Regions from separate parts of the Robertmurraya sp. FSL W8-0741 genome, predicted to be linked through region 2. Evidence: riboswitches for the same ligand, from Rfam matches in the RefSeq annotation. Region 2 holds a riboswitch; the other holds the start of a gene.

Region 1 (3,421 bases), 250 kb from region 2:
CCAAACCATAAAACAAATATGGGAGAGAGGGCGATGATCGGTATCATCTGCGAAATCAAGACAGCAGGGTAGAGCATTTTTTCAATTGTTTTCGAGAAATACATGCTTACTGCAAGACCTACTCCAGCTGTTACAGCAATGATAAAACCAATGGAGAACTCGGACATCGTAGCCTTTAAATGTTCAAATATAAGAGGTCTCCACTGTTCAACAATATGGTTTGCAACGCTTGTTGGCGCAGGAATAATAAAGGCAGGGACGATTTTACTGCGCACCAAATATTCAACCAAGACCATTATTAAAACGACAAAGACGATAAATAAACTGTATTGCTTTAGGAGGTTTTTCATGTTAAATCTTTTTCTCCAATTCTTTTCGCAACTCGAGCAAAATTTGCGAATGAAGCATTTCTTGATAGCGCGGCCGTGGCAAAGGAACAGTCGTTTCCTCGATCGTTCTGTCATCTTTCAATAAAATAATCCGGTCCGAGAGATAACATGCTTCTTCAAGATCATGTGTAATAAAGATAATTGTTTTATCAAGTTCCTGCCAAATTGATAAAAGCCAAGCTTGCATTTCTTTTTTTGTAATTGAATCTAATGCGCCAAAGGGTTCATCAAGTAGGAGCACATCTTTTTCTGTTAGCAGTGTGCGCAGGAAAGCTACACGCTGTCTCATTCCACCAGAAAGCTGATTAGGATAAGCTTGCTCGTAATCTTTTAAGCCTACTTTTTTTAACCAACTGCGAGCATCTTCTTTTGAAAGCTTTATTTCTTTCTGAATTTCAGCACCAATCATGATATTGTCAAGAATCGTTCTCCACGGAAATAGCAGATCCTTTTGCGGCATATAACCAACGTCACCTAGGGTGACAGGCTTTTTATAAAGGGAAATTTCACCTTCATCCGCTGTTAACAAGCCTGTGATCAACTTAAGAATGGTACTTTTTCCCGTACCGCTTTTTCCAATTAACGAAACAAACTCACCCTGTTGAACGGTTAAATACAGTTTGTCAATAACTGGATATTCTTTTTTTGGAAATGTGTAAGTAACATTTTTGAGCAAAAGTGTCATCGTCTTATCCTCGTCTAAATGGGCCAATCGTGTTCATAATAATTCATGTCCCAAAATAAGTATTCGTATTTGGATGTAATTTGGAAATGTTCCTCCAATAAAGCAAGCTCACGCTCCGGCAGTCCTTCAGTCAATTCATCCATAAGTTTAATCAACCATTTTGCGCCTTCTGCAAACGTTTCAGAATCATATGTATCAATCCATTTAGCATATGGATTTGAAGTAATACGTTCTCCATATTGTTTGCGTAAAAGTTTCCCAATTTCCCAATAATCCCAAGCACATGGTAATAAACATGAAACGACCTCAGCCAATGTTCCGTTTTGTGCAGCATTTAGCATGTAACGAGTATAGGCAAGATTGATTGGTGTTGGCTTTGTAGCTTCCAGCTCCTCACGGGAGATGCCAAACTCAGCAGCGTATTGACGATGAAGTTCCATTTCAAAATGAAGGGTTTCATGTAATACTTTAGATAACTTATCCATTGTTTCCAGATCACGTGCTTTTGTTACGGCAGCGGCAAAAAGCTTCGCATAGTCGATTAAATACACATAGTCCTGTTTCATATAATGCGCGAATTTTTCACGAGGGAGTGTACCATCTCCCAATTGCTGTACAAACGGATGACTATGGATTTTTTCCCATATTGGCTGCACGTTTTCATAAAGTCGCTCCGTAAATTTACTTGCTTTGCTTATCTCCACCTTATTTTCCTCCTTTAATAATCAGGTTTGAGTATGTTTGTATATAAATAAAAAACCGCTTTCCAGATTTATGGAAAGCGGTAAGGCATGAGAGTGTCATGCACCATTACCTACTTCCCTACGCTAGTACGAACTAGATCAGGTTCAAAGGGTACTTCTCAGCCATAAGGCGCCCCTAGCAGAAAATGAAATTATTCAGTTCAATCTTGTTCAATTAATAAAAGTTTCATATATTTATATACAAAAAACCTCCACAAAAGTGGAGGCTGCCTCTCTAAATGAAACAACATAACCACTTCCCTACGCCAGCTTTAACCGGATCAGGTTCAAAGGGTTTAGAACATCTTGCTCAATCTCAGTCCCCAAAAAAGACTCCCCTAGTGTTCATATGAAAGTTTACAATCATATTAACACGGTTTCATACCCTGTTCAAGTAATACACATAAATAAATGAATAGGAGTGGATAAACATATGGCAACAGGGTTGATGCATCATCTTGATATTTATGTTTCTAATCTAGCAAAATCAAAGGAATTTTGGGATTGGTTCTTGATTGCTCCAGAAGCAGTGAATTGAGATCAAAAGCGCCAAAACCTCTTGTTTAAGGTTTTGGCGCTTTTATTCGATTGATATATAACTCTTTCAATGAGTGTACCTACGTTTAGCTCCGGCACTTACCCTTATCAAATTTCCCATCCCATCCGAATCGGAGGTGCTAGCACCGCAGGTTTCCTAGATCTCTTACCTGTACGGTCCAATTTGTACGTGCCAGAGCTAAGCGCCTGTGCTTTTGCTCTGACAATTAAATCGGCTCAAGAATTTTTTTTAAGGCAGTATCAACGTCTACATAATCATAACCGAGATCTTTTGCGACTGCTTCGTAAGTTATGGTGCCAGCAGCAACATTAACGCCACATTTTAAAGCATGATTTTCAAAAACGGCCTTGTGTACACCTTTATTGGCAATTTGCAAAGCATACGGAACAGTAACATTCGTTAGACCAATTGTAGACGTTCTTGGAACAGCACCAGGCATATTAGCAACAGCATAGTGGACAACGCCATGTTTCAAGTAAGTTGGAGCATCGTGTGTGGTAATGCGATCCACTGTTTCAAAAATACCACCTTGGTCAATTGCGACATCAACTACAACTGAACCAGGTTTCATTGATTCGATCATTTCTTCTGTAACTAATTTTGGCGCTTTTGCACCTGGAATCAACACGGCACCGATTACTAAATCAGACTCCCGCACTGATTGGGCAATATTAAGTAGATTCGACATCAATGTTTGAATATCGTTTCCAAATAAGTCATCTAACTGCCGGAGACGGTCGGGACTTAAGTCAATAATCGTCACATCGGCACCTAAGCCAATAGCAAGCTTGGCTGCATTCGTACCTACTACGCCTCCACCGATGATCGTTACCTTGCCACGTTTGACGCCAGGAATACCAGAAAGCAAAATTCCTTGACCACCGTTAGATTTTTGTAAAAATTGCGCCCCAATTTGCGCTGACATTCGACCTGCTACTTCACTCATTGGTGTCAGCAACGGCAAAGTGCGATTAACTTCTACTGTCTCATAAGCAATGGCTGTTACACCATTTTCAACCAGCGCTTTTGCCAGTTCTGGTTCAGC
Region 2 (3,421 bases):
TGTACGTTTCGTGGATTCTCAGTCTACTCTTACTGATCCATCCTCAAAATGGAGTACCGCTAAGCATTACAGAAAATAATGATACGATCACAATAGTGAAACGTCAAGAAGTTATGATTCCAGCACCGGGTCTCGAGCTCATTGATCCGGTGAAATATGAACAATTACTTAGACAGATTGAACAAAACGTTGAAAAGAAACCTAAAAACGCAACACTTAGCGACTCCGGGCATATCATCCCAGAAAAAGTGGGCTACAAACTTAATCGCCATGTATTTACGGAAGCCTTTTTTCATTATTATTTTCATAATCGATTAACGACATTGGAAGTGCCAAAAATGTTGGTCTATCCGAAAGTAGATAGTGAGCTTCTTTCCATCATTAGAACTAAACGATTAGGACAATACAGGACATACTTTAATTCAAAAAATAAAGCCCGCTCAAAAAATATTGAATTAGCGGTGGAAGCCATTAATAATCAAGTTGTGTTCCCTGGAGAGATTTTTTCATTCAATAAAGTAGTCGGAAAAAGAACCGCTGAAAGAGGCTATATGAAAGCCCCTGAGATTGTAAAAGGCGAATTAATTGATGGAATTGGTGGAGGTATCTGTCAAGTTTCCTCCACTCTCTTTAATGCAGTAGACCTTTCAGGTGTAACAATGATCGAGCGTTACTCACATAGCAAGCATGTGCCCTATGTTCCACCAGGTAGAGACGCTACTGTCAGTTGGTATGGTCCAGATTTTTCCTTTAAAAACGAATATAATCAACCTATTTTGATTCGTGCAAAAGTTATTGGAGGTATGGTGATTGTGTTTGTGTACTCATCGGAAGATATTAATTATAAGCCACAGAAAATTTCTTAATGCCTCCAAGCATCTTAACCATCATTCCCTTTATTTTGCATGATTTTTTTTAGTTCCTGCTCCAAATCAACAATAGGTAATTCAAATAGCTGCTTATCATTGATCTTATAGATTCCAAAGTCAAGCAATCTTTCAATGAGCAGATCTCTTTCATTCATTATCTATTCCTCCTTGCGAGCGAAAAAAAACCTCTTCTTATCAAGATCCGTTCAAGTAAGAAGAGGTTTTGCCTTTAACCGCTCATCTTATCTTTCAAGCAATGCTTGTTGGAATTGGCACAGTTCTCTTGAAACGAGTCTGTTGCCGAGGTTTCTTAGGGCCAAATCCCTCCGCCTCTCTGGATAAGTGAAATTAATCATATTAAATTTATAGGATTACTATAAATCAGTTCAATCATTCTGTCAATCATCTAATAGCACGAACTTTGATAAGTCTAGGGGCATTACTTAATAACGCAAGTAAAACTATCGCACATAAAATGGCTGAACCCAGCATTGCACCTCCATTAACAACGAGCGAATATATAACCGGAGACATACCTTCTGGTGCATAGCTCCCCCAAAAGATGATACCTGCTAAGAAATGCCAAAAATACCGGGCAATACTTCCAACAAAAATGGCAATTACTACCCAGCTAAGAGCCTTCTTTTTATTTCCTTTTTGGAACTCTGCTTGGATAGGTTTAATGAAAAAGCCAGCGAAACCTATAAAAGCAAAGGCCACAAAATATTCAATTAAAAATTGAATAGGCGTTAAGAAATAAGCATCACCTACTGCAAACTGTAATAGTCCCCAGATGAATCCCGCGAGAAAACTAACTTTAAGGCCCCAGCGAAAAGCTAAAATAAATATAGGTACCATTGCGAAAGAAATAGATATCCACGGACCGAGGTCAATAGATGGAAGTAGGTCTAAAATTAAGGCAAATGCAGCAAAAAAAGATGCCTCAATTAAAGCCAATAAACTTAGTTTTTTCATAAAAAAATCCCCCTTTTTTTCAAACGAAAACACAAGGGAGAACATGATGAGATCATATCTAAATAATCATCCACATCCCTGCGCTAGCATTAACTAACAGGTTCAAAGGGTCAGAACTAATGTTCACTCTCAGCTATAAGCTCCCCTTGTGGTTTCCGTTATAAATTGTCTCACACAGTATACCTTAATTCTCCCTATTTGTGTAGTAGTTCTTTGAATCAGAATAATATTTCAGGAAATATCGGAAAATAAGGGACACAAACTTGTGAGGTGCACAATGAAAAAAATCACCTTTATCCCTGTTTTTCTCCTTATTCAATCATTAACGAATCTGGCAAATGCATTCAGTCAAAAAGATATGTAAGAAGCCTTTATTAAAAAAGACAATCTGTTGACCTTTGTAAATCATCGGAAAAAGCAAATTACACATTCAGGATGTTTTTGGTAATGTAAAGGAGTTTTTTGTCGTGCCACAAAGCTTAAAATTGACAATAAGAATATTATGTCAAATAATATGGTTTTTTTTAATTACTCAGCGATTGGGAAATGGCTTTCATTCATCGTTGCACCGACAGCTTCTTTGGTGATGGAGGATTGTCGAGAAATGATAAGACTTTGGATATATTAAATGAAATGATTTATGGAGTAGGTTCACCTTTAAAAGATATATTAGCGTATATTGGCAGTGGAGGAGGAGCTAATTATTTCTAACATGATTCGATCCATTTCCCTTCTTCAGGTTTGAAAAGAGAAATGGATCGGCTAAAGACTTTAAACCTTAGGGCTTGAAAGCAAATTCTGCAACTTGCTCAGGATTTCTCCCCCAGTTATTTTAAGTTCACCTCCGCCCTGAACTGTCGATTCACTCCCACCACCTTTCCCATTAATAAGCGGGAAAATCTCATTGGCGAGCGTTTTCATATTTATTTTTGCTGCCTTGTCACGCGAAAAAACGAACTGGATTTTATCGAGATTCTCGGTTATAAAGAACACATTAACTCCTTGTCCGTGTTCAATCATGATGTGAGCGAGTCTTTGAAGCTGTTGAAACGATCGATTTGTAAACACTTTTGCAATCACTTTTGCTCCAGACCAGTCCTTCAATGACTTCATTAATTGTTCAGCTTCCAGCTGTATACATTGTTCTTGTAAATCTGTGATCACTTTAGCTTGCGATTTGTTTAAATCAAGAAGTTTTTCGGTAGCAATTGGCAATTGTTTTTCAGAAGCGCTTAGTAATTGGCTCAACTCTTTCAAAATAGAATGCTTCTGTTGTAACTGGGTTTTAATTCTATCTCCACATATAAAATGGACTCGGACTTTATTCCTCTGCTTCTCCCAATCAAGAATCTTAATCATCCCAACTTCTCCTGTAGATGATGGATGTGTTCCGCCACATCCGTTGTAATCATAACCGGGAATTATGACAAGACGAATATTCTCTGTTACAGACAATTCTTTTCTTAACTTATACTGTGCCGCTTCAGATTGAGATACCCATTTTGCTTCAATCAGACGATTTTCAAGAACAATTTCATTGGCTCTCCTCTCTGCTTCAAAAAAAAGTTCCTCTGATA

The links. Region 2 has a riboswitch for thiamine pyrophosphate ahead of thiT (energy-coupled thiamine transporter ThiT). Riboswitches for the same ligand answer to the same signal wherever they lie in the genome.
Region 1: it holds a riboswitch for thiamine pyrophosphate, as region 2 does, so the genes downstream of both, tenA (thiaminase II) here and thiT (energy-coupled thiamine transporter ThiT) in region 2, are expected to answer to the same signal.

Annotation. Positions count from the first base shown of each region.
Region 1 is NZ_JBBOQG010000001.1:2,766,930-2,770,350, reverse strand. Features, by position in the region: gene NST02_RS13410 (ABC transporter permease) at 1-350, opposite strand, end outside; gene NST02_RS13405 (ABC transporter ATP-binding protein) at 352-1,074, opposite strand; gene tenA (thiaminase II) at 1,089-1,778, opposite strand; TPP riboswitch at 1,877-1,965, opposite strand; TPP riboswitch at 2,059-2,167, opposite strand; gene ald (alanine dehydrogenase) at 2,582-3,421, opposite strand, start outside.
Region 2 is NZ_JBBOQG010000001.1:2,515,408-2,518,828, reverse strand. Features, by position in the region: gene NST02_RS12200 (VanW family protein) at 1-866, shown strand, start outside; gene NST02_RS12195 (Fur-regulated basic protein FbpA) at 881-1,024, opposite strand; SAM riboswitch class I at 1,109-1,214, opposite strand; gene thiT (energy-coupled thiamine transporter ThiT) at 1,272-1,844, opposite strand; TPP riboswitch at 1,903-2,001, opposite strand; gene NST02_RS12185 (alanyl-tRNA editing protein) at 2,616-3,421, opposite strand, start outside.